DNA from 3 places in the Bradyrhizobium sp. Leo78 genome. Region 3 is predicted to be linked to each of the others. Evidence: riboswitches for the same ligand, from Rfam matches in the RefSeq annotation. Region 3 holds a riboswitch; each other region holds the start of a gene.
What was found. A riboswitch is a leader RNA that binds a small molecule or an ion and turns the genes downstream of it on or off. The one in region 3 is predicted to bind S-adenosylmethionine.

Region 1 (7,324 bases), on a different contig from region 3:
CTAACGGCATGAGATTCATGGGCAAGGCCTCGCGTGTCCTGCGCCCCCCGTCGTGAACACGTGAAGCCGCCGAAAAGTTTCGGTTCCGCATGCCGGGTTCCGGGTATAGGGTCGCGACCGGGCAGGCCCTTCAACGGGGCAGATTATGCGGGTCCTTGAACTGTCATGCTGGTGCGTGACCGCGACGGGCCTAGTCGTGGTGGTCGCGGTCCTGACGCTACTCTGAAGTTCCGGCTCAGTCGTCCGGCCGCCGTCACACGGGCCCGGCCATGCTCAGAAGCTGCGAGACTGCGGTAACCAGTTGCCCGGCGAACGCTGTTCGAGACGACTTGCGACTTCCAGACCTCGGCGTCGCCGCTTCACGTAGACGACCGGAAAGTTGGGATCGATCCTGCCTGGGCCTGAATCGCAAATTCGTCCTCGACCTGATGCGGCCGGGTTCGGTCACGTGAGGGTCCTTTCGCCGCCGGCAGTCCTGGGGGATTAGCTGTCGCCGGCAGCATCGGGCGCTTCGTCGCCGCGGTCGGTCCGCGGATCCTCGGCCTGCTCCTTGAGATCAGCAGCCTTCTCGACCAAGCCCAAGGCGACCATCGGATCGGTGGTCGTCTTCGCGAACTTGAGCAGGGTGGCCGCCTGTCGGTTCAGATACTCTCGTCCCGCCACGTCTTGCTTTCCCAACAGGCGCTATTCGGATTTCAGCTCCCAAGCGGAAAGTACAACCTTAGCGATTCGTTCCGTGGAAATGTTCAAAAGTGAACATTGGCCGGAGACCGCAACCAATCCGATGTTCGAATGTTGGCAGAAGCCTAGCCCGGTCCGATGAGGAACCCGGTCTCTATCGACATCGCGGCGGAAATCGCGAGCCGCTGCGCCCGCGGATGCCCGTCGAGAGGGAACTTCCTCCGTCCCTGAAATCTCTGCTTGATCGGCTCGGTGCGTCCAAGGACGGAGCCACGTCACGCTAACGCGGATGCGCCGCAACCGCACGCGCAGACCCGGATTCAACCGTTATGCGATTTCGCCATCGAGTTGGTGGGCGAGAAGCTGGACGATGCGCGAACCCAGTCCAGCCGGATCGGTGCTGTCCTGAAGGCCGACGCCGTTATCGGACGCCGATAGTTCGATGCCGTCTCCTTTCGACAAAGAGACGAGGACGCTTCCCGGCTTGTGGCCCGGAAAGGCATACTTCAGCGCGTTCGTGAACGTCCTAGACGAGAAGATGATCGAAGTTGGCCTGCCCTGACCGAACATCCTCAATCAGGCTAGCCAGTCGGATCTGTTCGTAATCCTTAGACCACTCTCTCCTTCGTCCGAGTAGGTGCGGATGATAGTTAGGCTGTGCGCATGCGCGTAAGCTCAATGGCGGCAGCTTGGTTTTGGATGGAATACCTCTGTTTGTCCGTCGACATACAGACATACTGGGCTGCAAGCAGGCGTCTTTGAACATTCGCCAAATGAGTATTGCGGCGGGGGACGGGTGCATTAATCATCAATCAAAGCTCCCGGTTGCGCAGCGTGCTATGGCTCAGTTTATCCAACCCCATCGACATGGGGTTGCAGTAGAAACCTGTGAGCTTCTTGCTTGATAGCAGTACAAGCTGACGCTTTAGCCTGATCAGGAGATTACCGATTTGCCTATTGAACGAGTTGATATCGTCAGTCATTAAGAAATTCAGCGCCCTCTCCGCATTCTGGATCGCACTTCCACCAACCGCAGCCGGTCGGTAGGACGTCGCTATGAGATTTTTGTTGTCCCTCTCTGTGACCGCACTCGTAGCGATCGGCGCCTTCACGGCTATCCGGTACATCGCCGGGAACTGACGGGGTGGTGCCGTCGCGCCAATACGCTCGGGTCTTGTAGCTGTGCGCCGCACGAGCCCGCCAACGCCGAGCTTTGTCAAGCCACTCACATCAGCCTAGATCCCTTTCCACAGGGTAGCGGAGTCTTCGATCGTCGCCTCCGGAATAGCATGCTATGCACGCCGAGATCGGTACGCTTGCAGGGAACTCACCGTGATAGAGCTATGGCAGGCAGTGCCCCTTCTCTACGCGCTTGGCTTCACCTGCTGCATGATTCTTTTCGCCTGCAAGGGAGGTTGAGGATCCCCGTCTCGCCCGCTACCTACGGGAACACTTGGCTCTCGTGCGTCCGCGTGGAACGAAGACCTTCGGCCAGCGTCGAGTCTTAGCGCTCCAGGCTTCGGCCCCCGCTCTCATGGCCGGAAGTAGTGCTAAAACCATCCCTCAAACCTGAGGGTAGAACGATGCCCACTTACAAGGTTGCCTATCTGCATGAGCAGGGGCAGGACTTGATTATTTTCCCTGTGGAAAGCTCGTTCGATAGCCAGCCGCAATCTGTTCAATCGCAAGAGTTGATCGCGATGGAGCGGCGGGCGCATGCAGCGGGGCTGCAGGGTTTCGCCGTCGTCGTTTGGGATGCTGGCGGTCGGATGGGCTTTATAGGACCGCCGCCATTGCACGACTTTCTTAGCTCAATCGATCTTCAGTTGGTGATGTCGAATTTAAACCGAGAGGTTTCCTGGTAGCCATATCTTTCGGCCAGGCACGCGAGTTACCTTCATCACAGCCGCATTCGTCGTTGATTTGCCGCCGCGCGCAGCCCGGCATCGGCGGTTCACTGCGTCTCGCTAGATAGGAACCAAACCAAATCGGTCCGTGATCGTCGAGTCTCGGCTTCCGGCTATCAGCCCCCTAAGCCCCGGCCGGAAGAAAACCTGTCACCACCAGGTTGGCGGCCCCAGCCCCAAACACACTGGGGCCGTTTTGTTATTGCAACACCCTCGCCCGATCCGGTTGGATGCGACCAGCGGACGGGTGGCGTCGTTTAACTCCCGGCGGTCTATTGGCTCCCTACTTAGCAAGGAACGCGGGCTCGCGGCCGAAATGCGCCGGCCAGGGCCGGCCTTTACGTCATCAGCTTGTGCACTTCGCCAGGCTTGAGATGTAGGTTTTGCAGCTCTTTCAACTGCTGGCGTGTCAGGTGTCCTGTCGCAAGCTCCGCTGTCCAGCCTTCCGGGACAGCCGTCAGAACCAGGGTAAGTGCTTGGCTCGGTTTAGCTGCGACTACCCAAAGTTGCCTGCTTGGGCGGGTCACCGCATCATCGCCCGTTGCTTCAACAATCGTAAATTCGGTACCGAATGACTCAGCCATGAACGTCTTAATACCGTGCCGCCCGCTTGGTTCAAAAAGCCACCGATAATGCTAGCTTAGGACAGCAGACGGACACCACCGACTGCGGACCTCTGCAATCCGCTAGGTCTGGGCGAGACCCGCCGGCCGGTCACTACCCGTCGTCAAAGCTCATTTCGGTTATGCGCCAGAATGGTATTCAGGGGCTCTAGCGAGGTGACGCGATGGACAAGTTCAAGATCAAGATCGCGCGTATCGAGATGATTTCGCCCAACGAACGGGGTGAGGACGTTCGCTTGGTGTTTCAGTTCGAGAGCGGTCAGATCCGTTTTTCATTGCCAGTCGTTGTGAACTCCCGCGAGTTTGACGACACCGAAGTTGTCGAAGTTGCGCGAAGCAAACTGTATGACGTCTTCAGGCAGCTTTGCAGTCAATGCAAGGGCTGGCGGTTATCGGATGACGAGCGTCGAGAGCTCGCAAGCATCAACACGCGGCCAGCCTCGTAGGCTCGGCGGTCGCGCAATGGCGGAAGAGGTGAACGACCCGACGAGACGCGATATGAAGGCTGCCATTGACCACTGGAATGTTGACGGTCGGGAGCGCATATCGCGCTGTATGGTCAACTTCCCGCGATGCGCCTGCTTGAAGTGAAGCTGATTGCTCTTTTCCCGCGGAAGTGGGAGTGGCAGGTCTGGGAAGCCGACATGCTGTTGATGAGCGCCCATGAGACTTCGCGGGACGCGGCTCCGATTGAAGGGAATAGCGCCCTGTTTTACTTACTTCGGCGTCCGACATGGCGATTCGCAGCGCCTGACTCGAATTATGTCGACTCCCGGATGAAAAGGGCGTCTAGTCGCTTACATCATCGCGCTGCCCCCGGCTCATATCGGTGACTGAGAGTTCGGTAACGCTCCCGCCAAATCGAACAGGGAGTAGTGGCATGTCGCATCGTCGACGTTTCAAGTTGTCATCATCCACATTCGAATACCGCCTAACGCAAGAAGCGATCAGCCTGCGCAAACAGGCCGAAGGCATGCCCCATGGCATTCGTCGCGACGAGCTTCTGCGGAAGGCCCGCCAGATAGATGCTGCCTCTCACGTTAATAAGTGGCTGACTTCGCCAGGAGTGCGGGCTCCGACATAAATTCCAGTGCTCAAGCCCGGATAGAAGCCGCAGTATCAGCCCCATACCGATAGGTGATAGCCGGTGTAGTCGACCTTCTAACGGTTCGACGCCCGGCCCAACGCTTCGGCTACGCGCTGCTAGGAATTCAGCCAAGGAGAATTGACATGAAATGGAACAGCAGAGTTCTCCGTTCCTACAACCACAAACTCGAATGCGCTTTGCTTGTTGCGTTGCTGGGTGTGATCACTTTTTGGCTCGCAGTCTGATCGAATGCCACTGCCGCGCTACCACTCGTTAAATTTCCCGGCGGTGCGGAGCGCCGTTCGCCCAAAGGCAGGTCCACCATTCGATTCGGATCGGATTGAACATGAAAGCGTCGTGCGTGCTCGCATTGTTATGACGCTGGACAATTTGATTACATTGCGAGATCTATTGAACAGTTCGATGCGGCAAACGCCAGCTCCTTCCGCCAGTAGCCGGGCCATCAAGGCCCATTAGCGGCGCGCTCGGTATGCTGCCATGCGAAGCGGCGACGATTTCAGCGTCAGCAACGAATTTTCGAAGCGAAAGCAAATCCGACATCTTTTGTGCGAGCACATCGGTATCTGACGCGAGTTGCTCGCAAAGCTCTTTGGCACTGCGTGTTGAAGCGCGCATACCAGCCGCCCTCCTTCTTTGGAAAGGAAGTAACCTGATATGACCGGGAAGGTTCGGTAATTAACTTATTGTACCTTTATTTTTTATATATCATTTAATTTCACATTAAATGTCAGTCGGCAATAGAGGAGAAGGCAATGAAGGTCGGTTTTGGCGCAATTTCCCCTGTCATTGCAGGCTTGCGCAGGCGCGCGCGGTCAGAACAAAAACGTCAACGGAGCCCCCGGGCCGATCGCAAAGCCAAATAGCCTTCTCAAAAATCCCATAAGCTCTTCCGCCAAGCAGCTGGCGCACCTGACTCGCCGCCTGCTTTCTTTCAGCAGCTTCGGCCTCAAGCTGTTGGTTGAACGCGAGGAGTTCGGCGAGGCGACGCCGCCGTCCCGGACGATAATCAGCGAAACGTAAGTCGCTTTCGGTCGATAGTCGCAGCCTCGGCTCTCTGATCATCCTTCATCGTCATGCCACGCCATCTCTACTGTTAATCTCTTCGCAAAAGGCGCGAAGCTTCGCCGGTCCCCCGCCTCGCTTACAGTAACCACAATAAAATTGGTTGCGAGAGGCAGATATCTCGATGAAATGCTTTCGGCGCGCACAATCCGCAATCCAGGCGATCGTGTTGTGGCCTGCAGGTCGGAGATTGGAGCTGAAGGTCTCGCGCCGCAGTGATAATTGTGGCCTCATTACCATGCTGATCCACTTCTGCCGCCATCGTATTCCGTCTTAACTCCTGCTCGAAGGCATCAACAATGCCCGCCATCTCTTGGCTTGTCAGCAGGCCGGCCATGTAGGGCGGCTCCGAGCCTGAAAAATGAAGGCGAGAGCGGAGTAGTCTGTTCATTAGGATGCTCGCCGCTCCGCGCGGACTTCCGGCGCGAGCCGCTCCGGTCACACAGCCACAACTGATCTTCCGCTTGATCCAGTCGCGATCGCCGCGCTCACGTGCGGTTAGACGCTCCCGCGTGGAGTTGTCAGTGGATGTAGTCAGCGACCACAGCCGGTCACCGCGGTCATCAAGTGCAAGAAAAAGAGCTTCGTGAATAGTGTCGATTCCGACGTTTAGGTGCCATGCTCCAGCAAACACCGCGTGATCGGGAATATCCCCCTTGATGCTGTGGCTGATGACTCCACGGATCGACGAATGCGCCCTGGTGCTTATCGGGGCGATCCAAAAACATGTCAGACATAAAAATAGCCTCCGTCGCACTGGCGAGGAGGCTGACGGCCGCGCGACCCGTATCGTTGCCGAATTGGCCGCATCTCCTTGCGGAAACCACCTTGCCCGGGATGGCAGGTCGGCGAGGCGTCAGCCTCTTCTTGATGCACGATCAGTATAGCAGGTTCGGATAGTTCTTCCAGAGCGGTCACTAGCACCGCAGTCGGGCGGATAAAGAGACCCGCCCCTCTGCGGATCGGGACCGCGGACTTGGGCGACTGCGGAGCCGGGCCGCTCTCGGAAGCTTGCTAAATACGAACTAGGGTACCGGACGCGTTTGCGGCTTCGCCCTGCCATTTTGGACGGTCATTGGCTGCCCTACTGACACAACGAATCTTTGGGCGGCCGATTGCCTCGATGCGTGGTGGCTTAATCGGGACGTCGAGGATAGTGGTGCGCTGTTGCCGTAGTCTGCCGGATGCATCGGAGCGGGGCGATGGTGTCGCAGTTGATGATGTTGATCTTGTGCGACATCGTTCAACGCGAATACGCATACGAGCAAGCACAAGGGCTTCCCGAGGCTAAAGTTGGCGTGTCAAACGCTTTTACGAGGAAGCAAAAAATGGACCGCAACGTAGCACGAAGAACAATTGGAATTTCACCTATCGGTCTTGATCAGAAGTGGCGCGCGCATAGTCAAGTTGGAGCGATCGTCCTGAACGGTCACGCTGATGCAGATGTACTTTCAGCTTAACCCGCTCGTAAATCTCTCTTGCTTGAGCAACAAGTCTACCGCTTCGATGATTCCATTTCATGGATGTGCATTGCAATACGCGATCAGTTCACGCTCAAGCTCTTTCAGGCAAGCCCGGGGCACGGTAGCCAAAGAGCCACGCCTGCCGCGGCCTGAATTGCTGAACTGGACTCACCCGACTTGAGAACCGTTTAGACTGTGCTATGTTGGTCTTTTGATGCGCCACCTTGGAATTCCGAGTTCACGATCCAGGGGAGCACTATGGTCGCGAAAGAGATTTCGCTGAGCGCCAACCGTATCGGGAAGATGGCCCCCGGTGCTGATAGTGCCGGGGAGGGAATACCCCGCTCGCCGCGCTCTAATCACGGCGTGCGCCGTCGCGAATTACTCATAACCACCGCCATGACTTTGGTGTTTTCGGCGACCTCTGCTCGCGCGCTAGTCGTCAAGGGCAGTTTGCCGTGGGGACCAAGTGCCGGCACT
Region 2 (7,324 bases), on a different contig from region 3:
CACGGCGTGGAATTGGCCAAGCGGGTGCATGCCTGTCTCGGCCGTGCGCTGTCGAAATTCGTGATCGACGCGGCCCACCTCGGACCGGCGCAGCAGAACTAAAGGGAACCAGCGTTAATGAGGACCTACCGCCCTTTTTGTCGAAGCACATGCCTGGTGGCGGCCGCCGCCGTCATGGCGTCCATGCTTGTGACCTCGCCGCTGCACGCGCAAGTTGCGCAAGGTGACCAGCATGCCGCGCTTACTGACGGCGCGAAATCCCGCCCCCCATCCGACAAATCGGGACCATCCACGCCGGCCATTTCGTCCGGTGCTGCGGCCGCCGCCGAGGCTGATGCCCAGAAGGGCATCGCCGGCAAGGCGATCGACAAGGTGAAGGAGGTCGCGAAGTCGGCCAGCGACATCTTCCGTCGCGTGCCCTGCCTGCCGCCGAAGGGCGTCTCGAAAACGATGGGCTCGCTGCCCCATGTCGCGAGCAAGCTTGCCGCGGGCCAGCCGGTCACCATCATCGCCTTCGGCTCGTCCTCGACCCAGGGCTATGGTTCTTCGGCGCCGGAATTCACCTATCCAAACCGGCTCGCGGCGCAACTGCACCGGCAGTATCCCGGCGCCGACATCCGCGTCGTCAACCGCGGCCGGGGCGGCGAGGACGCGCCGGAAATGATGCAGCGGCTGCAGACCGAGGTGATCGACGCCCACCCGGACCTCGTGATCTGGCAGGTCGGCACCAATGCCGTGCTGCGCAATCTCGACCCCGGCGAGACCGAAAAAATGGTCGAGGATGGCGTGACGCGCATCCAGTCGGCCGGCGCCGACGTCGTGCTGGTCGATCCCCAATATTCGCCGCGCGTCACCGAGCGTGCCGCTAGCGCCAACAAGATGATCCGGCTGCTCAACCACATCGCCGAGCTCCGCCATGTCAGCATCTTCCCGCGTTTTGAAGTGATGCGCGACTGGCACGAGAAACAGTCGATCCCGATCGACAGCTTCGTGATCGCCGACGGCCTGCACATGAACGATTGGGGCTATGCCTGTTTCGCCCAGTTGCTTGGCGACGACATCATCAAGTCGGTCGGTCAGATCAAGCTCGGCGTCAACGTGCCGGCGGATGTGCGGACGTATCGGCCGATGTAAGGCTGAAAGCGAATGGAGAGTGGCGAATAGGGCTGACCCTACTCGCCACGCGCCATTCGCCTGAATCACACCGCCTCCAGCGCCTGGGCAAAATCCTCGATCAAATCGTCGGCGTGCTCGAGGCCGGCGGAGAAACGAATAAAACCTTCGCTGATGCCGAGCTCGGCGCGCGCGTCCGGCCCCAGGCGCTGATGCGTCGTGGTGGCGGGGTGGGTGACGAGGCTCTTGGCATCGCCGAGATTGTTGGAGATGCGCGAGATCTTGAGCCCGTTGAGACAGCGGAATGCGCCGGCCTTGCCGCCCTTCACCTCGAACCCGATCAGGGTCGATCCCGACCGCATCTGCTTCTTCACGGTGGCTGACTGCGGATGATCGGCGCGGCCCGGATAGATGAGCCGCGTGATCTTCGGATGGCTTGCGAGCACATCCGCGATCTTCGCTGCCGTCTCGGTCTGCGCCCGGACGCGCACCGCCAAGGTCTCCAGCCCCTTCAGCAGTATCCACGCATTGAACGGCGACATCGACGGCCCGGTCTGGCGCAGGAAGTTATGGATATGCTCGGTGATGAACGCCTCGGAGGAGAGGATGATGCCGCCGAGGCACCGTCCCTGGCCGTCGATATGCTTGGTCGCGGAATAGACCACGACGTCGGCGCCGAGCGACAGCGGGCTCTGCCAGATCGGAGTGGCGAACACATTGTCGACGATCAGCCGTGCGCCGCCTTGATGCGCGATCTCGGCAATCGCGCCGATGTCGAGCACGTCGAGCGTCGGATTGGTCGGGCTCTCCAGGAAGCAGGTCTTGGTGTTCGGCCGGATCGCCTTTTTCCACTGGTCGAGGTCGAGCCCGTCGACCAGCGTCGACTGGATGCCGTAGCGCGGCAAGAGGTCCTCCACGACGTAGCGGCATGAGCCGAACATCGCTTTCGAGGCCACCACGTGATCGCCGGCCTTCAGCGGCGCGAGGATCGCAGTCGTCACCGCCGCCATGCCGGTCGCGGTCGCGCGCGCAGCTTCCGCGCCCTCGAGCTCGATCATGCGGCGCTCGAACATCGAGACGTCGGGGTTGGAGAAACGCGAATAGAGGAAGCCGGGATCCTCGCCCTTGAATCGCGCCTCGCATTCCTCGGCCGTGGCGTAGACGAACCCTTGGGTCAGGAATATTGCTTCGGACGTCTCGCCAAATTGTGAGCGTAGCGTTCCGGAATGAACCAGCCGGGTTTCGGGGCGGTAGCGTGTAGCTGCAGACATTAGGACCTCCAACGTGACCATTTTCGTCCTTGGGAAAATGGTCACAAAAAAACCGGCCTGAAGGGCCGGGATCGCTGAGGTCCCCGGCCTGTTTAGCGACTTATTTAACGTGGCTGCAAGCCGGCCGGCTCAAATCACCACGGGATAAGTCATGCTGATATTCGTTCCCGCCCTTTCCGTCAAGGCGGGCATCGGCTAACCGATAAAATCCATTTTTTGGGCCTTTTATGGCTCTAAGCCGTCTTGAGGGACCGCGTCTGTGTCGTTCGTACTGCAAGACGATGCCAATGGGATCCTGCCCGACCGCATGATCGCGGCGATGGCGGACGCGGGCCTGATCCTGCCGGTCTATCCCTTTGTGGAGAGCCAGATCCAGCCCGCGAGCCTCGATCTTCGCCTCGGCGACATCGCCTATCGCGTGCGCGCGAGCTTTCTGCCCGGTCCCGACGCCACCGTTGCCGAGCGCATCGACGAGCTCAAGTTGCACGAGATCGATCTCGCCGACGACGCGGTGCTGGAGACCAATTGCGTCTACATCGTGCCGCTGCTCGAGAGCCTCGCTCTGCCGCCGGAGATCGTCGCAGCTGCGAACCCGAAGAGTTCGACCGGGCGGCTCGATGTCTTCACCCGCGTGATCGCCGACTGCACGCGCCGTTTCGACATGATCGGTGCCGGCTATCACGGCCCGCTCTATGCCGAGATCAGCCCCAAGACGTTTCCGATCCTGGTGCGCGAGGGCTCGCGGCTGTCCCAGGTGCGCTTCCGCACCGGCGATGCCATCCTCAGCGCCAACGAGCTCGATGCGCTACATGACGCCGAACGCCTGGTCGATATCGACGATGCCGATCTCACCAATGGCGTCGCGGTTTCGGTTGATCTCTCGGGCGAGAATTCCGGCGGCTTCGTCGGCTATCGCGCCAAGCGCCACACCGGCGTAGTCGATGTCGATCGCCGCGGTGGTTATCCGGTCGATGATTTCTGGGAGCCGATCCGCGCGCGCCCCGACGGCAGCCTGATCCTCGATCCCGGCGAGTTCTATATCCTCGCCTCGAAGGAAGCTGTGCAGGTGCCGCCGGACTATGCCGCCGAGATGGTGCCGTTCGATCCCTTGGTCGGTGAATTCCGCGTGCACTATGCCGGCTTCTTCGATCCCGGCTTCGGCTATGCCGGCGCCGGCGGGCAGGGCGCCCGCGCCGTGCTGGAAGTGCGCTCGCGCGAGGTGCCGTTCATCCTCGAGCACGGCCAGATCGTCGGCCGCCTGGTCTATGAGAAGATGCTGGCCCGGCCCGATGCGATGTACGGCCAGCGCATCGGCTCGAACTACCAGGCCCAGGGCCTGAAGCTCTCGAAGCATTTCAGGGTGTGATCGCGAAATCTCCTGTTGCTCATTTGGTACGGTTAGCCTGAATCACAGATTACATTCCTTGTGACCACCATAACGACACAAAGACGTCGTGGCCTATCTCAGGGGGCGACGGCTTGATGGGTGGTCGGTGGACTACACTGTAACCTGTTTCGGGGTCATTGCGGCTTGGCTCGCCTTCAATGGACTTGTTGCCATTGCACTGACCTATTGCTCTCCGGGTGAGCGCCTTTGGCGCCGTCAGCCATCAGAACCTGTCGACCGCGGTCGTAGCCGCCACCCTTCGGAAGGGGAAACGACAATTTTGATCGTGTTCGAGGCCGCGTAGCGCTCGCTTGGTCTCACATGATGCCGGGTTGTGGCCTCGACGCATCGACAGTGCCGGAAATGTTCCCCTGCGGTCGAATCCTTTTGACTGATCAGGGACGAGATCATCCCCTAAAGGCATGTTTGATGCAGTAATTTCATGTCTGATTATATTGAGCGTCGGTATTCTCATAGCCCACGCTATCGACGCACTTCGACCCTAGCGGCCGGATGTCGTCGCCGGACATTTGAGGTATGCTCGGCACATGCAGGATCGCGACACCCTGTTCGACGCCTTGCGCCGCTCGGCCGACCCGGTCGTGGTCGATGCCGTCGATAATCTCGTCCAGAACGGCCGTGACGAGGAACTCGCCCGGCTCAATGCCGTGGCCTTCGCTGCCGGCAGCGGCCTGGACGAGGAAAAGGTCATCGCGGCCCTTCTGCACGCATCGCGGCTTGGGCTGTTCGAGATGTCCTGGAACATTCTATGTCCGAGCTGCGGCGGCATCCTCGGCGCCAACGCCACGTTGCGGAGCGTGCAGAAGGAGGACTACCATTGCGCTTTCTGCGGGGTGGCGAGCGAGCCGGTGCTGGACGAAACGGTGGAGGTCAGCTTCACGGTCAGCCCACGGATTCGCCGCATCGCCGCCCACTCTCCGGACGAACTCGGCTTCTGGGACTATCACCGGCAGGTCTTTTTCGGGACGGGGGTCGTCTCCCCCAGGCCGGACGCGTTCGCCGAGCTCGCCAGTAAGGCTGTGTTGGAGACGATCGAGCTGCACGCCGGCGAACGGATGATTCTGGCTCTGCAACTTCCGGCGCAGCCCGTGATCGTCTTCGACCCGGTGACCCATAGTGCCCATTTGATCGAGACCTCAGGCGAACCGACGGCGGAACGCCGCGAGCTCTCGATGATCTTCATGAACGCCCCTACCGGCCTCAGCCGCATCACCCTGTCTCCGGGTCCATTGCGTCTTCTGCTGGATAACCGAACGGAGCGCCGGATTCTGGTCGGCGTCTATGTGACGGGCCCGGAGCTGGAGCGGCTGATCGGCGGCCGGCGCCCCTTCCTTACCGCCAAGCGATTGCTGACGAACCAGACATTCCGCGACCTCTATCGGACGGAGACCCTCGACGTCGAGCAGCGGCTCAAGATCATGAGCCTGACGTTCCTGTTCACGGACCTGAAGGGGTCGACCGACCTGTACGATCGGGTCGGCGATCTCGTCGCCTATGATCTGGTGCGCTCGCACTTCCAGATCCTGAACGAAATCGTGGCGTCTGAATCCGGCGCCGTGGTCAAGACCATCGGTGACGCCGTAATGGCGACCTTCCCGGTGCCGCACCGCGCCGTCTCCGCCGCCCTCAAGATGCGCGATTCGATGCGAGCGCTGAATGTCCGGCGGGGCGCGGAGGAACTGATCCTGAAGATCGGGATTCACGAGGGGCCCTGCCTTGCCGTGAACCTGAACGACCGGCAGGATTACTTCGGCCAGACGGTGAACATCGCATCGCGGGTGCAGGCTTTGGCCACAGGCGACAGCATCTTCGCCACCCAGGCGGTGGTGCAGGATCCGGAATCGGCCCGACTCATTTCGTCGCGCGGGGTGGATCCCCAACCTCAGGTGATGACGCTCCGCGGTGTCGGCGAGCGCATGCCCATCTTCGCGATAAGCTGACCAGAGCACTTTAGCCCGGTTGGCCGCCAGCGGCGACATGGCCCTTTCCGTTGCGGCCGGGGACCGACGTCGGACGGGCTTCACAGATTAAAAGCCTGCCGGCTTGCCTTTCTGGTTCGGCGAAACACAGTTCTGGCAGATATTCAGTTTGCGCCTGAGCTGATCGTCATCAGCCCGCTGGCGCGCTGCTTCTTCCTCCCAGTTCGTGGATTTTGACGCCGAACCTTGCGCCGTTTCGTCCTTCCGCTTGCGGGCCGTCCGTTGCTGCGGAAGAGAAGGGATGGCTTCCGCTGGAGGCTGATAGAAGCCGTCTATATCGGCGCGGCCCAACGAGCCCTGCTGGGCATAACAGCACTCGCCGCATTGGCAGGATACTGCGGCCAACAGTAGGCCAGCATAGATGAGCTTCATGGACTCCCCTCCGGCACAATAGACCACCGGGCCGTGGCGGCAGCGATGCTCTTATAGCAGCAGTTTCTCAAGTCCCGTCGATGCGCGCGATAGATTATGACGGCATCGGACGGGGCGCCTGCCGACCTGCGCTCCCTTGGGCCCGGGGAGCCGCGCAAAATCTGTCTTGGAAACGACCGTCGAGGAATTTGGCGAACTCCGTCAGCCCTGGCGGACGCCGGGGCTGACGAAAGCGAAGCCCTGGCGAGAGCCCGCCGCGATCACATTGGCGGGCCGCTCCAGTCGAAGCGACAAGTTGAAATTTGAGGATTGGCCAAGCTTTGCACGGCTGACCATTCCTCGTTCAACCGCCTTTCGACAAACCCACGTTCAAGATCCGTAAGATTGGTCCCCAGCAGCCGCCGGTATCGGCTGATGTTGCTGTCATGGGCCCGCAGACGGGCGACTTTCTCGTCGGTCATCGAGCATCCATATGCAAAAGAAATCAATTTTGAGGCTACCAAAATACCGTCGTTGCTTGACGCCTTTATGAAGCTTTCGATCAGCTCGCTCTGAGCGTTCGGCAATTCACAAAACTCCGCCGCCGGGCTCGAAATGCAGTCTCCCGGCGGCGTTTGCCTCAATTGGTGCCCTTGCAAATACGATCAGGGCCCGTTGCAGTCACCCGCTGGCGATGCGGGGTGGCCGCCTACGCGTTGGCGCCGCCGTCGATGGTAAGCTCGGTGCCGTTGATCGAGCGCCCCTCCGGCCCAGCGACGAATGCGACCAGCGCTGCGACGTCCTCTGCCTTGCCGTAGCGGGGGATCGCCATCCGGGCCCGCTGGGCGGCCGCCTGCTCGCCTTCGGCGGGATTCATGTCGGTGTCGGTCGAGCCCGGATGCACGATGTTGACCGTGATGCCGCGGCCGCCGAGATCGCGCGCCAGGCCCTTTGTCCAGGCGATCAGCGCGGATTTGCTCATGGAGTATAGGCTCATGCCGGGACCGGGCACCTGGGTCGCCAGATTGCTGCCGATCGAGATGATGCGGCCGCCTTCGCCCATGTGCGCTGCCGCCGCCTGGGATCCGACCACCACAGCGCGGACGTTGACCGCGAGCGTCGCATCGATGTCTTCGAGGCTGAGTTCGTCGATCGGTCCGCCCCTGAAGATGCCGGCATTGTTGACGAGGATATCGAGACCG
Region 3 (7,324 bases):
TGGAAGCGGGAAGGTGGCTGCCGCGCGATCCGCGGTCGATGGTGTAACCGTCATTCCGGGGCACGCGAAGCGTGAACCCGGAATCCATTCATCCACGCGTTTTGCGGCGCAATGGATTCCGGGCCTGCGCCTTCGGCGCATCCCGGAATGACGAGGGGAGGTGCTCGCGGCAACAGTTTAGCCTGTCATTCCGGGGCACGCGAAGCGTGAGCCCGGAATCCATCGAGCCGCAGAGTTCGTGGAGGAAATGGATTCCGGGCTCGATGCTTCGCATCGCCCCGGAATGACGGAGGAGAGGTCTTCCGGAATGACGGGGAGAGTACTCAGCGTCCCTTCCCGCCCCTGCTCAGCAGGAACACGCCCTGTTCGCCGAACATGTTCCAGACCCACCACGGCAGGTTCAGCGGCACCGGGCGGCCGTAGAGGTCGAGCGCGACGGCGCGCTCCATCTTGACGTGGATCTCGTCGCAGAGCTGCACGAAATCCTTGATGGTGCAGAAATGAATGTTGGGGGTGTCGTACCAGGTGGCCGGCAGATTTTCGGTGCGCGGCATGTGCCCGCCGATCAAAAGCTGCAGCCGCATCTTCCAGAAACCGAAATTCGGGAACGAGACGATGGCGCGGTGGCCGATGCGCAGGAGATTTTCCAGCACAGCCTTCGGCTGCCGCGTCGCCTGCAGCGTCTGCGACAGGATTACGTAGTCGAACGCATCGTCGGGATAGTTGCCGAGGTCGGTGTCGGCGTCGCCCTGCACCACCGCGAGTCCCTTGGCGACGCAGTGGTTGACGCCTTCGCGCGACAGCTCGATGCCGCGGCCATCAATGCCGCGACTCTCCAGAAGCTGCAACAGATCGCCGTCACCGCAGCCGACGTCGAGCACGCGCGACCCGGGCTCAACCATTTCGGCGACGAGAAGATGGTCCGGACGAAGGCTCGTGCTCGCCTGCGGCGCCAAGCCGGGCAGCGGCAGAGTTTGCTCCTGAAGCGCCATCACTTAAGCCCCGCATCGCCAAGGCCGCGCGACTTGCCCGCCGAGTGCAGGAAGGCGCGCGAGATGTCGAAGAATTCGGGCACATCGAGCAGGAAGGCGTCGTGACCCTTGTCAGTCTCGATCTCCGCGAACGAGACCCGCGCGCTGGAGGCATTCAGCGCGTGCACCAGCGCCCGCGCCTCCGAAGTCGGAAACAGCCAGTCGCTCGTGAACGATACTACGCAGAAGCGGGTCTCGACGCCGCGGAACGCCTGCGCCAGCACACCATTGTGGTCGGCGGCGATGTCGAAATAGTCCATCGCGCGCGTCAGATAGAGATAGCTGTTGGCATCGAAGCGCTCGACAAAGGACGAGCCCTGGTAGCGCAGATAGCTCTCGACCTGGAAGTCGGCATCGAAGGAGAATGTCGGCAACTCGCGATCCTGCATCCGCCGCCCGAACTTGCGATGCAGCGCCGCGTCAGAGAGATAGGTGATATGCGCGGCCATCCGCGCGACCGCGAGCCCGCGATGCGGATGCGTGCCCTGGTCGACATAGCTTCCGCCACGCCAATCCGGATCGGCCATCACGGCCTGCCGGCCGAGCTCATGAAAGGCGATGTTCTGCGCCGAATGCCGCGTCGAGCAGGCGATCGCGAGCGTCGAGAACACGCGCTCCGGATAGGCCGCCGCCCATTGCACCGCCTGCATGCCGCCCATGGAGCCGCCGACCACCGCGAACAGCGTCTCGATGCCGAGTTGGTCGATCAGCATCGCCTGCGCACGCACCATGTCAGGGATGGTGATGATCGGAAAATCCAGGCCCCATACCTTGCCGGTCGCAGGGTTCAGCGAGGCAGGGCCAGTCGAACCCATGCAGCCGCCAAGCACGTTGGAGCAGATGATGAAGTATCTGGAGGTGTCGAGCGGCCGGCCGGGGCCGACCATGGTCTCCCACCAGCCAGGCTTGCCGGTCACCGGATGCAAATTGTTGACATGCTGGTCGCCGGTCAGGGCGTGGCAGACCAGAATGGCGTTGGAGCGCTCGGCATTGAGCTCGCCATAGGTCTGATAGGCGATCTGGAACGGCGCAAGGTCAATGCCGCAGTCGAGCTTCAACGGCTGATCCATGCCGAACTTCGCCACCGGCGAGGACGGATGATCGGCCTCATGGGCGCGATCCTCACCCTGAATCGACGGACTCTTGATCGACTGCACCTTGGTCATTTGTGGCGCCTTCCTCCGACGCGGAGGTCCCGGACAGAAATCAGGCCATGAAAAACCCGGCCTGAACAAAGGTTCGGCCGGGATCGATCTGTCCCCGGCCTGTTTAGCGAATTCTTTAACGTGGCTGCAAGCCGGCCGGCTCAAATGACCACGGAGTGCTGGGAAAGTAGTCCCTTACCCGGCCTGCGTCAAGGCAAGTGGGGCCGTTAACCTAACCGTGACCTTTAGGCCGAGCTTGCGCCATCTGGCCCCATGGGACAGAACGGGGGCTCGCACTTTCTTCCTCTCCCCGCCCTTGCGGGGAGAGGGTTGGGGTGAGGGGCTCTCTCCGCGAACACGGTACCAGACGGATTCGCGGAGGCTCCCCCTCACCCGAAATTCAAGCTGCGCTTGAATTTCGACCTCTCCCCGCAGGCGGGGAGAGGTGAAGAGTCTGCTTGCTGATTGAAGAGAAACGACGGGCCCTAGCATGTCAAAACCGCCTCCGGCGCCGCCCTCGCTGGCCGAGTTGCGCAAAGAGATCGACGCGATCGATGAGCAGGTCCACCGCCTGTTGATGGCGCGCGGCGACATCATCGACCGCCTGATCAGGGTGAAGCAGACCCAGGAAGTCGGCTCCGCATTCCGGCCGGCGCGCGAGGCCTCCATGATGCGCAGCCTGGTCGAGCGCCATCGTGGCATCCTGCCGCTCGACACCATCGAGAGCATCTGGCGCGTCATCATCTCGACCTTCACTTATGTCCAGGCGCCGTTCTCGGTGCATGCCGATGTCTCGGTCGGCGAATCCATGATGCGGGATTCGGCGCGCTTCCATTTCGGCTTCGTGGTGCCTTACGTCTCGCATTTCAGCGCGCAGGCGGCGGTCGAAGCGGTGGCGAAATCGAAGGGCGACCTCGCGCTGGTGTCGGCCATTTCCAGCCGCACGCCATGGTGGATCGACCTCGAGGCCGAGGGCGCGCCGAAGATCATCGCGCGATTGCCGTTCCTGGAGCGCGCCGATCATCCCGCGGCGCTGCCCGTGTTCGTGATCTCGCGCGTCGCCGACGACGCGATGGTGACCGAGGTCGAGATGTGGAGCGTCCGCGTCTCCGGCTGGAACGCCGAGATCGCCCGCGCGCTGGCCCCGCTCGCCGAGATCGTCGCGGTGCCGGATACGGCCTTCGACGGCGCGGCGCTTTTGGTATCGGTCGCCGGCCGCGGCTTCGAGGAGATCAAAATGGCCCTGATCCGCGCCGGGGCCTCGGTGCGCTCATCGGCACTCGTCGGCAGCCACGCAACGCGCTATACGGTGCCCCCCGCCCCTACAGTCCGGAGCTAGAGAGTTAGAGATGTCCCGCCCCGTGCCGAATCCCGGCATCCTCGATATTGCGCCCTACACCCCCGGCAAGAGCCCGGTGGCGGAACCGGGGCGCAAGGTGTTCAAGCTTTCCGCCAACGAAACGCCCTTCGGTCCCTCGCCGAAGGCGATCGAGGCCTATAAGCACGCCGCCGAACATCTCGAGGACTATCCGGAAGGCACCTCAAAGGTGCTGCGCGAGGCGATCGGCCGCGCCTATGGCCTCGACCCGAGCCGCATCATCTGCGGCGCCGGTTCGGACGAAATCCTCAACCTGCTCGCCCATACCTATCTGTGCGAGGGCTCGGAGGCGATCTCCACCACCCACGGCTTCCTGGTCTATCCGATCGCGACCAAGGCGAACGGCGCCAAGAACGTGGTCGTGCCGGAGACCGACTACACCGCAAGTGTCGATGCGATCCTTGAGGCGGTCACGCCGCGGACCAAGCTGATCTGGCTCGCCAATCCGAACAACCCGACCGGCACCTATCTGCCGTTCGACGAGGTCAAGCGCTTGCGCGCAGGCCTGCCGTCGGACGTGCTCCTGGTGATCGACGCCGCCTATTCCGATTACGTGGTGCGCAACGACTATGGCCTCGGCCTCGAACTGTGTGCGACGACCGAGAACACGGTCATGACCCACACCTTTTCCAAGATCCACGGGCTCGCGGCGCTCCGCGTCGGCTGGATGTTCGGCCCGGCGCATATCGTCGATGCGGTGAACCGGATTCGCGGCCCCTTCAACGTTTCTACTCCGGCGATGCTCGCGGCGGTGGCCGCGGTCGAGGACACCGCGCATGTCGAGATGTCCAGGGTGCACAACGAAAAATGGCGGAGTTGGGTGACGGACGAGGTCCGCAAGCTCGGGCTGAAGGTGACGCCGAGCGTCGCCAATTTCGTGCTGATCCATTTCCCGACCGAAAAGGGCAAGACCTCGGCCGACGCGGACACGTTCCTCACCAAGCGCGGACTGGTGCTGCGTGCCGTGAACAATTACGGCCTGCCGCACGCGCTGCGCATGACCATCGGCACCGAGGAGGCCAACCGCCTCGTGGTCGAGGGCCTGCGCGACTTCATGGATCAGAAGTGAACGCCGCGCCGCACTTTCAACGCATCGCGCTGATCGGCTTCGGCCTGATCGGCGGCTCGATCGCGCGCGGCGCGCGGGCGCAGGGGCTCGTCGGCGAGATCGTCACCACCGCGCGCTCGGAAAAGACGCGCGCGCGGGTCGCCGAGCTCGGCATCGTCGACCGCGTGGTGGAGAACAATGCGGAGGCGGTCAAAGACGCCGATCTCGTCATCCTCTGCATTCCCGTCGGCGCCTGCGGACCCGTGGCGGCGGAGATCGCGCCTTACCTGAAGAAGGGCGCCATCGTCTCCGATGTCGGCTCGGTCAAGGGCGCCATCGTCAGGGACATGGGGCCACATATCCCCGATGGTGTGCACTTCGTGCCCGCGCATCCGGTGGCGGGCACCGAGCACTCAGGTCCCGATTCCGGTTTCGCCGAGTTGTTCATCAACCGCTGGTGCATCCTGACGCCGCCCGAGGGCACTGAGGCGGGCGCGGTCGACAGGCTGCGCGACTTCTGGGCCGCACTCGGCGCCAAGGTCGAGATCATGACGCCTGATCATCATGACCTCGTGCTCGCGATCACCAGCCACCTGCCGCATCTGATCGCCTACACCATCGTCGGCACCGCCGACGAGCTGGCGCAGGTGACGTCGTCGGAAGTGATCAAATTCTCCGCCGGCGGCTTCCGCGATTTCACCCGCATCGCGGCGTCCGATCCGACGATGTGGCGCGACGTGTTCCTGAGCAACAAGGACGCGGTGCTGGAGATGCTCGGCACCTTCAACGAGGATCTCTCGAAACTGACGCGCGCAATCCGCCGCGGCGACGGCGAAGCGCTGTTCGACCACTTCACCCGCACCCGCGCCATCCGCCGCGGCATCGTCGAGATCGGCCAGGATTCGGCCGCGCCGGACTTCGGCCGGCCGCATGCGAATCTGGAGAAGAAATAGCGCGGGGCTTGGTAGCCCGGGTGGAGCGAAGCGCAATCCGGGGCAGGTTTATCCGCGTCACCAGCAGACCCCGGGTTGCGCTGCGCCTCACCCGGGCTACGGAAGCTAGAACAGCGGCGGGATTTGTCCGACCTTGATCGGGCCTAGCAGCACTGCGCCGTCGACGAAGCGCAGCGGGAAGCTGCGCGCCTTCTTGCCTTCGAGCATGGCTTCGCTGCCGAGCGAATTGATGCTGGCGGCAACGCCGACATTGGCGTTCTGCTTGACCATCTTGCCGAGACCTGGGACCGCGCGGTCGAGCGCGCCGAAGAGATTGTTGAGGTCCTGCGTCTTCACGCCGGGCGCGACGCGGTCGAGCGTTGATTGCGGCACGCCCTCCTCCAGCATCTTCTCGATGCCGAGCGCCAGGATCACGCGCTCGAGGCCGGTGACCGTCATCTGCAATTCGCCCTCGATGCGGCCACTCGCGTTGAGGCTCAAAGTACCCGCGGAGATCGCGATCATCTCGCCCTGCTGGATGCGCGACTGCACGATTTCGACATGGCCGCCGGCGGCCTGGATCTCGCGGAAACGCTCCGGCCACGGCTTTGGCGTGAAGTCCTTCAAGCCGGAAATCTTGGTACGGATGTCGGCATCGAACGGCGTTGCCAGCACCGGATGCACGTCCTGCAGGCTGCCGCCATTGATCTGCAGCGCGGTCTCGATCACCGGATTGTCCAGGGAGGAGCCTTCGGCGAGGCGGCCGTGCAACTCGACGTGGCTGGCGCGGCCGAGCGGCGTCTGCACCGAGCCGTTGACGCGGTCGATCGCGGGATCGTCGAACACCAGCGAGGCGCGCTGCGGCACCGCCGGCAGGCCCGCCACGCTGGCGCGCCCCGAGCGCCAGTTCACAGCAAGCGACGGCTGCGCGCCGCGCTCGGCGAGCGTCGCCGGCGCCTTGAATTCGGCGATCACGCGTGTGGGGTCGTAGACCTGCGCCACCACCAGGATCTCGCCGAGCCGCGCGGTGAACGGCGTTTGCGCGCCGGCCGTCTGCGAGATCAAGGTCACGCTGGCGTCCTCGCAGCTGATCTCGAGACGGAAGGGGTAACCCGCGACCGATCGCTTGCCGCAATCATAGACCCGGCCCGCCTTCGCCTCCTGCGCGCGCCAGGCATCGGCCTGCACCCAGACCTGGGACGAGGCATAGAACCAGAACGCGCTCCACGCCACGGCGAGGATCAGGACGAGGACGGGGGCGGCAAAGAGACGCCAACGCGAGCGCCGGTGCGGCGCGGGGGTCATATCAGGCATGCGGCGACCTCTGGCTGTCAATTTTGGCAAATGTAAGCGGCAAATGCCGGCCGGAAAGCCGATGAAACCGCTTCGCTTCGCTCCGCGCTTTTGCTAGCCCTTGCGCCGATGTCCGCGCAACTCCTCTCCCCGCCCGAATCAGGTGACAGCGACCTCTGGGTATTCGGTTACGGCTCGCTGATGTGGAAGCCGGGTTTCGACTTCGAGGAACAGGTGCAGGCGCGGCTGATCGGCGAGCATCGCGCGCTCTGCGTGTATTCCTTCGACCATCGCGGCACGCCGGAAAAGCCGGGGCTGGTGCTCGGGCTCGACCGCGGCGGCGCCTGCCGCGGCATCGCGTTCCGCGTCGCGGCCAAGCGGCGCAGCGAGACCATCGCCTATCTGCGCGGCCGCGAGCAGACCACCAACGTCTATCGCGAGGTGCACCGCTCGGTGTGGCTCGAAGACGACCCGCGGTCACGGGTGGCCGCGCTGAC

Region 1: another riboswitch for S-adenosylmethionine. It lies ahead of AC5ZG1_RS40820 (hypothetical protein); the one in region 3 lies ahead of metX (homoserine O-acetyltransferase MetX).
Region 2: another riboswitch for S-adenosylmethionine. It lies ahead of AC5ZG1_RS16045 (O-succinylhomoserine sulfhydrylase); the one in region 3 lies ahead of metX (homoserine O-acetyltransferase MetX).

Annotation. Positions count from the first base shown of each region.
Region 1 covers NZ_JCAMOT010000067.1:15,245-22,568, forward strand. Annotated here, with positions in the region: gene AC5ZG1_RS40780 (hypothetical protein) at 484-663, opposite strand; gene AC5ZG1_RS40785 (hypothetical protein) at 1,009-1,257, opposite strand; gene AC5ZG1_RS40790 (hypothetical protein) at 1,494-1,901, opposite strand; gene AC5ZG1_RS40795 (hypothetical protein) at 2,265-2,546, shown strand; gene AC5ZG1_RS40800 (hypothetical protein) at 2,927-3,172, opposite strand; gene AC5ZG1_RS40805 (hypothetical protein) at 3,376-3,657, shown strand; gene AC5ZG1_RS40810 (hypothetical protein) at 4,707-4,934, opposite strand; gene AC5ZG1_RS40815 (hypothetical protein) at 5,085-5,339, shown strand; gene AC5ZG1_RS40820 (hypothetical protein) at 5,461-5,718, opposite strand; SAM-I-IV-variant riboswitch at 6,160-6,260, opposite strand; gene AC5ZG1_RS40825 (hypothetical protein) at 6,584-6,841, shown strand; gene AC5ZG1_RS40830 (gluconate 2-dehydrogenase subunit 3 family protein) at 7,103-7,324, shown strand, end outside.
Region 2 covers NZ_JCAMOT010000010.1:218,256-225,579, forward strand. Annotated here, with positions in the region: gene AC5ZG1_RS16035 (SGNH/GDSL hydrolase family protein) at 1-102, shown strand, start outside; gene AC5ZG1_RS16040 (SGNH/GDSL hydrolase family protein) at 175-1,134, shown strand; gene AC5ZG1_RS16045 (O-succinylhomoserine sulfhydrylase) at 1,200-2,384, opposite strand; SAM riboswitch at 2,456-2,535, opposite strand; gene AC5ZG1_RS16050 (2'-deoxycytidine 5'-triphosphate deaminase) at 2,692-3,750, shown strand; gene AC5ZG1_RS16055 (adenylate/guanylate cyclase domain-containing protein) at 4,320-5,732, shown strand; gene AC5ZG1_RS16060 (hypothetical protein) at 5,820-6,143, opposite strand; gene AC5ZG1_RS16065 (hypothetical protein) at 6,404-6,709, opposite strand; gene AC5ZG1_RS16070 (SDR family NAD(P)-dependent oxidoreductase) at 6,832-7,324, opposite strand, start outside.
Region 3 covers NZ_JCAMOT010000021.1:350-7,673, reverse strand. Annotated here, with positions in the region: gene AC5ZG1_RS24570 (alpha/beta fold hydrolase) at 1-47, shown strand, start outside; gene metW (methionine biosynthesis protein MetW) at 324-992, opposite strand; gene metX (homoserine O-acetyltransferase MetX) at 992-2,197, opposite strand; SAM riboswitch at 2,280-2,359, opposite strand; gene AC5ZG1_RS24555 (chorismate mutase) at 2,667-3,515, shown strand; gene hisC (histidinol-phosphate transaminase) at 3,526-4,623, shown strand; gene AC5ZG1_RS24545 (prephenate/arogenate dehydrogenase family protein) at 4,620-5,555, shown strand; gene AC5ZG1_RS24540 (DUF2125 domain-containing protein) at 5,661-6,848, opposite strand; gene AC5ZG1_RS24535 (gamma-glutamylcyclotransferase) at 6,957-7,324, shown strand, end outside.